DNA from 3 places in the Kribbella sp. VKM Ac-2566 genome. Region 2 is predicted to be linked to each of the others. Evidence: riboswitches for the same ligand, from Rfam matches in the RefSeq annotation. Region 2 holds a riboswitch; each other region holds the start of a gene.

Region 1 (3,238 bases), on a different contig from region 2:
GGTCCCGCAGCTCGCCTCCACGCAGTACGACGTACGCCGGCTGCCGGCCGCGTCGAAGAACGGCGTCCTGGCCGGGATGGGGATGACCGAGAAGCAGGGCGGTTCCGACGTACGGGCGAACCTCACGACGGCGACGCCCGCCGGCGACGTGTACCAGCTGAACGGGCACAAGTGGTTCTGCTCGGCCCCGCAGGTGGACGTTTTCCTGGTCCTCGCGCAGGCGCCGGACGGGCTGAGCTGCTTCGTCGTACCGCGGGTCCTTGCCGACGGCAACCGGAACCCGTTCGCCCTGCAGCGGCTGAAGGACAAGCTCGGCAACCGCTCGAACGCCTCCAGCGAGGTCGAGTTCCACGGCACGATCGGGTACCGCCTCGGGGACGAGGGCGCCGGCGTACGGACCATCATCGAGATGGTCGCGGCGACCCGGCTGGACTGCGTGCTCGGCTCGGCCGCGCTCCAGCGGCGCGCACTCGTCGAGGCGAGCTGGCACACGCAGCACCGGTCGGCCTTCGGCGGCCTGCTCGCCGACAAGCCCGCGATGCAGAACGTGCTCGCCGATCTCGCGCTGGAGAGCGAGGCAGCCACCGCGCTCGCCATGCGCCTGGCTGCCGCAGTGGATTCCTCAGACCCGAAGGAAGCAGCATTCCGGCGGATCGGGCTGCCGCTCGCGAAGTTCTGGGTGTGCAAGCGGACGCCGTTCATGGTCGCGGAGGCGCTGGAGTGCCTCGGCGGCAACGGGTACGTCGAGGAGTCCGGGCTGCCGCTGCTCTACCGGGAGTCGCCGCTGAACTCGATCTGGGAAGGATCGGGCAACGTCAACGCGCTCGACGTACTGCGTGCGCTCCGCCGGCCGGAGTCGCTCGAGGCGTGGCTGCTCGAGGTCGGCTCGGTGCAGGGTGCCGATGCGCGGCTCGATGCGGCGGTCAAGGACGTACTGCAAGCGCTTGCTGACATCGAGAACGCCGAGGCCGGTGCTCGCAGACTGGCCGCGCGAATGGCCCTGTGTCTCCAGGCTTCGTTGCTGATCCGGCACTCGACGCCGGAGGTCGCGGACGCGTTCGTGGTGTCCCGGCTGGCCAACGACTGGGGCGGTGTGTTCGGGACGCTGCCACGGACCACACCGTTCGCTGGCATTGTCGAACGCACGATAGGGTGAGCGAGTCGCGACTGGCGCGCTGAAGGTGGAGAACCACCGGGGAGCGAAACCCGTCGGCACCGTGCGCCTGGGTGCCTTCGACCCACTGCAACCGCAGGAGAGACAACGATGACTCAGTCCTTCGACGCCGCCGCCGCGTCGGCCGCGTACAACAACGCGCTGCAGGTGATCGCCGCGGTGGAACCCACCATCGCCGACGCGATCAAGGCCGAACTCGCCGACCAGCGGTCCTCGCTGAAGCTGATCGCGAGCGAGAACTACGCCTCCCCCGCCACCCTGCTCACGATGGGCAACTGGCTGTCGGACAAGTACGCCGAGGGCACCATCGGGCACCGCTTCTACGCCGGCTGCCAGAACGTCGACACCGTCGAGCAGGCGGCCGCGGACCACGCCAAGGCCCTGTTCAACGCGCCCCACGCCTACGTCCAGCCGCACTCCGGTATCGACGCGAACCTGGTCGCGTTCTGGGCGATCCTGGCGCAGCGGATCGAGTCCCCGGCACTGGCCGAGGCGGGCGCGAAGCACGTCAACGACCTGACCGACGAGGACTGGACCAAGCTCCGCAAGGCGCTCGGGGACCAGAAGATGCTCGGCATGTCACTGGACGCCGGTGGTCACCTGACGCACGGCTTCCGGCCGAACATCTCCGGGAAGATGTTCAACCAGCACTCCTACGGCACCGACCCGGAGACCGGCCTGCTCGACTACGACCTCGTTGCCGAGCAGGCGCGCGAGTTCAAGCCGCTGATCCTGATCGCCGGCTACTCGGCGTACCCGCGCAAGATCAACTTCGCCAGGATGCGTGAGATCGCCGACGAGGTCGGCGCCACCCTGATGGTCGACATGGCGCACTTCGCCGGCCTGGTCGCGGGCAAGGTCTTCACCGGCGACTTCGACCCGGTCCCGCACGCGCACGTCACCACGACCACGACCCACAAGTCGCTGCGCGGCCCGCGCGGCGGCATGGTGCTCTGCCAGCCGGAGTACGCCGACGCCGTCGACCGCGGGTGCCCGATGGTGCTGGGCGGTCCGCTCAGCCAGACGATGGCCGCGAAGGCAGTCGCACTCGCCGAGGCGCGGCAGCCGTCGTTCCAGGAGTACGCGCAGGCCGTCGCCGACAACGCGGTCACGCTGGCCGAGGGCCTGATGAAGCGTGGCGTGAAGCTGGTGACGGACGGCACCGAGAACCATCTGGTGCTGCTGGACGTCTCGTCGTACGGCATCACCGGCCGGCAGGCCGAGTCGGCGCTGCTCGACGCGGGCATCGTCACGAACCGGAACGCCGTACCGCGGGACCCGAACGGCGCCTGGTACACGTCGGGTGTCCGGATCGGTACGCCGGCACTCACCACGCGCGGCTTCGGCGGCGACGAGTTCGACCTGGTCGCGGAGCTGATCGTCGACGTCCTGTCCTCGACCACGCCGACCACGACCGCGGCGGGCGCCCCGTCCAAGGCGAAGTACGTGCTGGCCGATGGTGTCGCCGACAAGACCAAGGCCGCTTCGGCCGAGATGCTCGACAAGTTCCCGCTGTACCCGGGTCTCGAGCTCAGCTGACGCACGTCGCGGCGCCCGCTCCTCGTGTCGGGGAGCGGGCGCTGCTTCGTCTGGTCAGGCGTCCTGCTTTACTCCCATCAGGGCATCCTGCGAGGGCTTCTCGGCTCTCGCGGGCATCAGGACCGCGGCGAGGATCGCGCCGGCGGCGGCGATGCAGGCCGAGACCCACATCGTGGTGTTGAGACTGTTGACGAACGCGTCCCGGACATTGTCCAGCAGTTCCGGCGAACCAGCCTTCTCGGCGACCGCGAGCCCGCTGGCCAGGCTCTTCTCCACCGCGTCGGCTGCCTGCGCGGGCAACCCGGCGGTGTCGACGTTGCTCCGGTAGACCGAGTTCAGCACGGTGCCGAGTACGGCGACGCCGACCGTCCCGCCGACCTGTCGAAACGCTTGCAACAGGCCCGATCCGGTCCCCGCCCGCTCCGGGTCGAGCACGCCGAGCGCCGCGTTCATTGCCTGCGGCATCGAGCATCCGAGGCCGAAGCCGACGACCGCGAACCAGATCGCGGTGTACCCGTACCCGGT
Region 2 (3,238 bases):
GCAGTGGACGCGCTCGGCCACGACAGCACCGAGGTCCGGGAGCTCACCCCGGACCAGCTCGAGGTCGCCGTCCTGGACCGGACCCGGACCCAGATGCGCAAGTTCAAGCGCATCTCCGAGGAGTCTTTGGCCGGCATCCTGAGCGAGTCCAGCCCGGCGGTGGACGCGAAATCGGAGTCGGACCCGGGTTCGGACGCGAGTGACTCCAGTGAGTCGTCTACGGGTGACACTCCAGTCGCACCGCCGGCGGACGACGCACCGGTAGCGCCGCCGGAAGACTCGGACGACGACCGTCCGCTGTGACGGACCAGATCGAGAACTCAGCCGCTACCGACAAGGTGGCGGCTGAGCTGTCTCGTCCGGCCGACCCGGCACCTTGGGAGCTGCTGGGGGAGGAGACGGGGTTCCACCGGTTCCTGAGCGTGAACCTGCGCCGGTACCGGATGCCCGACGGGCGCGAGGTCGACTGGGACGTGCTCGGCCCGAAGTCCGACGCCGGGATCACGTCCGGCGTGACCGTGCTGCCGTTGACGCCTGAGGGCCGGATCGTCACGGTGCGGATGTTCCGGGCCGGACCGGACCGCGTCGTCACGAATCTGCCAGGTGGGTACGTCGAGCCCGGCGAAGACCCCGCGGTGGCAGGTGTCCGGGAGCTCGAGGAGGAGACCGGCTACGTCTGCGAGTCGCTCGAAGTCGTCGGCTGGCAGTGGTCGGCGGCCTCGTCGACGTACCGCAAGTACGTCGCGATTGCCCGCGGCTGCCGCCCCGACGGGAAACAGCAACTGGACGAGACCGAGGACTGTGTCCCGGTCGAGCTGTCCCTGGACGCGTTCCGTGCGGAGTTGCGCACACCCGGTGCGATGACGGGAATCGACGCCGCCTATCTCGCGTTGGACCACGCAGGTTTGCTCTAGCAACCAGCAATCTGTGGAGGAATCGATATGAGCGACTGGAACGCCAACATCATCACCGAGTTCCGGGACAACGAGGGCAAAGTCGGTGGGCAGTTCGAGGGCGCACCGATGGTCCTGCTGCACCACTACGGCCGTCGGAGCGGGCAGGAGTACGTCGCTCCGACGATGTACCTCGCCGACGACAGCCACCCGGACCTGATCTACGTCTTCGCGAGCAAAGGCGGCGCCCCCACCAACCCCGATTGGTACCGCAACCTCACCGCAGCCGGCAAGGCCACGATCGAGCGTGGGACCGAGACGTACGAGGTGATCGTCAAGGAAGTGACCGGCGCCGAGCGCGACCGGATCTACGCCGAGCAGGCCCGGCGGTATCCCGGCTTCGCCGACTACGAGCGCAGTACGGCCGGCATTCGCACCATCCCCGTGCTCGAGCTCAAGCGCGCGTAGGAATCCAGGCGAGCTGATCGGCGCGGCGAGCGGGCCGGTATCCTGACAGCGGACCGCGACTGGCGCTGAGGTGGACGACCACCGGGGAACGGTCTGCCATCCGGCTTCGCCGCGCGCCTGGGCACACTTCTGACGCAGAGGAGTGCGCCGATGAGCGCAGAACTGATGATCGGGACCGACCTCGCCGCCGACATGGTCGCCAAGGCGGCCGAACGAGCACGGGTCCTGCAGGAGAGGTACGGCGTGCAGCCGTGTCTGGCGACCGTGCTGGTCGGTGACGACCCGGCGTCGGCGACGTACGTGCGGATGAAGCAGAACCGCTCGAAGAAGGCCGGGATCGCGTCGCTGAGCGTCGTACTGCCGGCCGAGACTTCCACCGCGGAGCTGGTCGCGGAGATCACCAAGCTCTCCGAGGACCCGGCCGTGCACGGGATCCTGCTGCAGCACCCCGTGCCGGCGCAGATCGACGAGCGGTCCGCGTTCGAGGCGATCGACCCGGCGAAGGACGTCGACGGCGTGACGATGCGGTCGTTCGCGGCGATGGCGTTCGGGGATCCGGGTTTCCGCTCGGCCACCCCCGGCGGGATCATGCGGCTGCTGGCGGCGTACGACGTACCGCTCGAAGGGGCGCACGCCGTGGTGATCGGCCGCAGCCCGATCCTCGGTAAGCCGGCCGGCATGTTGCTGCTGGCATCGAACGCCACCGTCACGTACGCGCACTCCCGGACCCGGGACCTGCCCGAGCTGGTCCGGACCGCGGATGTGGTGATCGCCGCGGTCGGCAAGGCGAACTTCGTCCGCGGCGACTGGCTGAAGCCGGGCGCGGTCGTGGTCGACGCCGGGTACAAGGAGGGCAACGTCGGCGACGTGCACTTCGCGGAGGCGACCGAGGTGGCCCGGCTGATCACGCCGGTACCGGGCGGGGTCGGGCCGATGACGATCGCGCTGCTGCTGGAGCAGACGGTCGACGCCGCTGAGACGGCTGTCCACTCTTTGACTACTCTGGCCTAGGGTTGGGGGACAAGATCTAAGGAGGCGGACGTGGCGGTACGGGCGATCCGGGGTGCCACCCAGCTGGACGTGGACGAGCGCGAGCACCTGCTCGAGCGGTCCGCGGAGCTGGTGAAGGCGGTCCTGGAGGCGAACGATCTGGAGAACGAGGACCTGATCAGCATCCTGTTCACCGTCACGTCGGACCTGCGTTCGGAGTTTCCCGCCGTCGCGGGCCGGCAGATCGGGCTGACCGACGTACCGCTGATGTGCATGCAGGAGATCCCGGTGCCGCATGCGCTGCCGCGGGTGGTGCGGCTGATGGTGCACACCGAGACGCCGCGGTCCCGGGACAAGATCCAGCACGTCTACCTGCACGGAGCAGTCGCGCTCCGCCCGGACCTGACCGGCGCCCAGTGAGGGCACAGTGAGTGAGTTGCGCGGGCCGGTTCGCATTGTCGGCACCGGATTGATCGGTACGTCGATCGGTCTCGCGCTGGCACGGCTCGGTGTGGTCGTGGAGCTCGTCGACGGGAACCCGGACAACGCGCTGATGGCCGAGCGGATCGGCGCCGGCTCGCGGCTGGTCGAGATCGAGCCGCAGCTGGTCGTGGTCGCCGTACCGCCGGACCACGTCGGCGCCGTCGTCGCCGAGCAACTGGAGGCGACTCAGGCCATCGTCACGGACGCGGCCAGTGTGAAGTCCAAGCCGCTGACCGATGCGCGCCGGCTGACCGGTGACGTCAGCCGGTACGTCGGTAGTCACCCGATGGCAGGCTCCGAGCGCAACGGCCCGCTGGCCGCACGCGCCGACCTGTTCGACGGAGCCACCTGGGCGATCACCCCGCACGCGACGAGCGCTCCGGAAGCGATCGATCTCGTACGCC
Region 3 (3,238 bases), on a different contig from region 2:
AGGCGCAGTGCCGGGTCTACCGCTCCCGCGACGCCGGCTCGACCTGGGAGCCGCTGGCCGCCGGGTTGCCGGACGTGTCCTACGCCCCGGTGCTGCGGGACGCGATGACCGTCGACACCGCCGACCCTGCCGGTGTGTACGTCGGCACGCGGGACGGTTGCGTCTACGCGAGCGCCGACGCCGGCGACAGCTGGACCGAGGTCGCGCGCCACCTGCCGGATGTCCTCACCGTGCGAGCAGCGGTGCTGGGATAAGGGGGTCGGATGATCGCGGTCTGCCTACCCACGGTGCTGCGCCCGTTCGCGGGCGGCGCCGAACGCGTGGAGGTCGAGGTGGACGGTTCGCCGACCGTCGCCTCGGTCTTCGCGGCGCTCGAAGCCGACCACCCGGCGCTCCGCCGCCGCCTCACCGACGAGCAAGGCGCGGTCCGCCGGCACGTGAACATCTACCTCGGCAACGACAACATCCGCGACCTCTCGGGGCTCGAGACCAAGCTCACCGACGGCGACGAGCTCCTCATCCTCCCGAGCGTCGCCGGCGGCTGACGTCCCGCGCCGGCGAAAACAAAAGACTGCCGTTCGGCGGCGGGCTTGGTTAGCGTCGGGCGGCATGAGCAACGTCCTCCTGCTGACCGGCCCGTCGGGCTCCGGTAAGACGACCGTGGCCCGGATGGTCGCGACCGGCGCGCCGCAGCCGACGATGCACCTGACGACCGACGAGTTCTACCGCGGCATCCGCACCGGCTTCATCGCGCCGTACCTGCCAGGAGCGCACCGCCAGAACGAGGTGGTCGTCGAGGCGATCGTCGCGACGGTGAGCGTGTACGCGCGCGGTGGGTACGACGTGGTCGTCGACGGCATCATCGGGCCCTGGTTCCTCGCCCCGTTCCGCGAGGCCGCCAAGGCGGGGGAGTGGACGATGTCGTACGTCGTACTGCGTCCAGACCTCGGTACGACGTTGCGGCGCGGGCAAGACCGGCCCCACCCCGAGCTGACGGACGCCGACGCGCTCACCGGTCTGCACGGTGCGTTCGCGGACCTCGGCGCCCTCGAGCCGCACGCGATCGACACCAGTCGGCTCGATGCGGAGCAGACGGCGGCCGAGGTCCGCGGAGCCGTTGCCTCAGGTAACTATCTGCTCAGTGCCTGAACAGGCGGATCCCGGTTTCCGACCACGTGATCCGGGCTGCCGCGCAGGCGGCCGCCACCTCGGGCGAGCGGATCGAACCGCCCGGTTCGGCAATGTGCGAAACGCCGTACCGCTGGGCCTCCACGACGTTGTCGGTGAACGGCAGCGCACCGTCGGAGACCATCGAGACACCGGTGAGCGGATCGGCCGAACGGCGGGCCCACCAGAGTGCGGCCTTCTCACCGGCGAGCCTCGTACAGTCCACCCGCGACTGCTGCCCGGCGCCGATGCCGATGGTCATCCCGTCCTTCACCATCACGACCGTGTTCGACTGGGTGTAGCGGGCGACGATCATCCCCAGCACCACGTCGTCCGGGAGGTCGCGGGGCACCGGCAGCGCATCACGCTCCTGCGTCAGCCGCACTCCGTAGAGCTCACGCACCTCCTCGGCCGGCGGCTCGAACTCCGGGTCGACCTCCAGCACCAGGTAGGTCCCGCGCTTCTTCGCGGCGAGGATTTCCACCACGCCCTCGTCGTACCCGGGGGCGATGATCCCGTCCGACACCACCCGCTTCAGCAGCATGGCCAACTCGAGATCCACCGGATGCGAGACCGCCACGAAGTCGCCGTACGACGACTTCGGATCAGCGTCCCGCGCACGGGTGTACGCGGCCGCCACCGTCTCGCCGAGCGCGGCACCCGCCGGTGACACATGCTTGTACGACGCCGCAGCCGGTACGCCGAACCGCTCAGCAGCCTCCCGCACCAACTGCCATCCGGTCAGCGCATCGAGAACATTGATGTACGACGGCTCACCCGCGACCACCGTGAACGGCGCAGAGTCGAGGCTCGCCGCTTGATGAGGATTCATGCCGTACCGCAAACGCATCAGGACCTCCGATCGGATCGGAGGCGCCCAGGCGGACGACGCCCTGTACGAACACTGTACGAACACACCCGCTCCCCGGTGGTACTCCACCCTCGCCAGTCGCGGTGCGCCCAGCCTACTTCGTCGCGCGCACCACCAGCAGACGTGATGCCTCGGTCAACGGTTCTCCGTGCCAACCGCCTTCGATCACGACGTCCGAGAAGCCCGCCGCGCGCAGATCAGCCGTGATCTCGTCGGCAGAACGGAAGTACAGAACGTTCCGGTAGACCGCGTCGCGCCCGTCCTCGAAGACGTTGTGCGCGTCGAAGGTCACGCGCCCGTTCGCGATCTCGATCAGCTCGAGCCACTCCTTCAGGTGCCCGGCCACCGTGTCCCGTTCGCCGTACGTCGCTTCGCTCGTCCACTGCTCCCACGCCCGTGCCGCCGGATTGCGCGACTCGAAGGCGAGCACGCCACCGGGACGCAGCGCGGCCGCCAGCGCAGCGACCGCGGCTGCGTGCTCCGCGACGTGCATCATCGTGTTGCCGCTGCTGACCGCGAGATCCACATCGCCGGTCGGCTCCACCACCAGGTGGTCGCCGTCGATCCAGGTGACGGCGTCGGCGCCGGGCTGCCGCCGCGCGTACCCGAGCATGGTGGGACTCGGATCGACGCCGATCACCACGCGCCCGGGCGCGACCAGCGAGCGGGTGAGCAGACCGGTTCCACAACCGAAGTCCAGGACCTTCGCAGTGCCCTCGGCCAAAGCGCGGTAATAGTCGTGATCCTCCCCGGCCGGGTTGTCCAGGTCGTAGAGCTCCACCAACTGCTGGTCGCCGTACGGGTCATCGATCACCCACCGCACCTTACTGGGCGGCGACCCAGGAATAGGGTGGGCGGCATGGTCGATGTGAAGCCCCGCAGCCGGACAGTCACCGACGGATTGGAAGCGACCGCCAGCAGAGGCATGCTGCGCGCGGTCGGGATGGGGGACGACGACTGGGTCAAGCCACAGATCGGCGTCGCGTCGAGCTGGAACGAGATCACCCCGTGCAACCTGTCGCTGGACCGGCTCGCCAAGGCGGTCAAGGACGGCGTGCACGCGGCCGCTGGATACCCGCTCGAGTTCGGCACGATCAGCGTGTCCGACGGCATCTCGATGGGCCACGTCGGCATGCACTACTCGCTCGTCAGCCGCGAGATCATCGCGGACTCGGTCGAGACCGTGATGGAGGCCGAGCG

The links. Region 2 has a riboswitch for ZMP and ZTP ahead of EV647_RS19320 (bifunctional 5,10-methylenetetrahydrofolate dehydrogenase/5,10-methenyltetrahydrofolate cyclohydrolase). Riboswitches for the same ligand answer to the same signal wherever they lie in the genome.
Region 1: another riboswitch for ZMP and ZTP. It lies ahead of EV647_RS32165 (glycine hydroxymethyltransferase); the one in region 2 lies ahead of EV647_RS19320 (bifunctional 5,10-methylenetetrahydrofolate dehydrogenase/5,10-methenyltetrahydrofolate cyclohydrolase).
Region 3: another riboswitch for ZMP and ZTP. It lies ahead of EV647_RS35780 (5-aminoimidazole-4-carboxamide ribonucleotide transformylase); the one in region 2 lies ahead of EV647_RS19320 (bifunctional 5,10-methylenetetrahydrofolate dehydrogenase/5,10-methenyltetrahydrofolate cyclohydrolase).

What each region holds. Positions count from the first base shown of each region.
Region 1 covers NZ_SODT01000013.1:301,310-304,547, reverse strand. The annotation lists gene EV647_RS32170 (acyl-CoA dehydrogenase family protein) at 1-1,156, shown strand, start outside; ZMP/ZTP riboswitch at 1,154-1,236, shown strand; gene EV647_RS32165 (glycine hydroxymethyltransferase) at 1,265-2,713, shown strand; gene EV647_RS32160 (DHA2 family efflux MFS transporter permease subunit) at 2,768-3,238, opposite strand, start outside.
Region 2 covers NZ_SODT01000010.1:197,921-201,158, reverse strand. The annotation lists gene prcA (proteasome subunit alpha) at 1-303, shown strand, start outside; gene EV647_RS19330 (NUDIX hydrolase) at 300-914, shown strand; gene EV647_RS19325 (nitroreductase family deazaflavin-dependent oxidoreductase) at 942-1,361, shown strand; ZMP/ZTP riboswitch at 1,407-1,491, shown strand; gene EV647_RS19320 (bifunctional 5,10-methylenetetrahydrofolate dehydrogenase/5,10-methenyltetrahydrofolate cyclohydrolase) at 1,512-2,372, shown strand; gene aroH (chorismate mutase) at 2,403-2,771, shown strand; gene EV647_RS19310 (prephenate dehydrogenase) at 2,779-3,238, shown strand, end outside.
Region 3 covers NZ_SODT01000014.1:394,839-398,076, forward strand. The annotation lists gene EV647_RS35765 (exo-alpha-sialidase) at 1-254, shown strand, start outside; gene EV647_RS35770 (ubiquitin-like small modifier protein 1) at 264-545, shown strand; gene EV647_RS35775 (AAA family ATPase) at 610-1,149, shown strand; gene EV647_RS35780 (5-aminoimidazole-4-carboxamide ribonucleotide transformylase) at 1,139-2,017, opposite strand; ZMP/ZTP riboswitch at 2,036-2,130, opposite strand; gene EV647_RS35785 (trans-aconitate 2-methyltransferase) at 2,133-2,852, opposite strand; gene ilvD (dihydroxy-acid dehydratase) at 2,898-3,238, shown strand, end outside.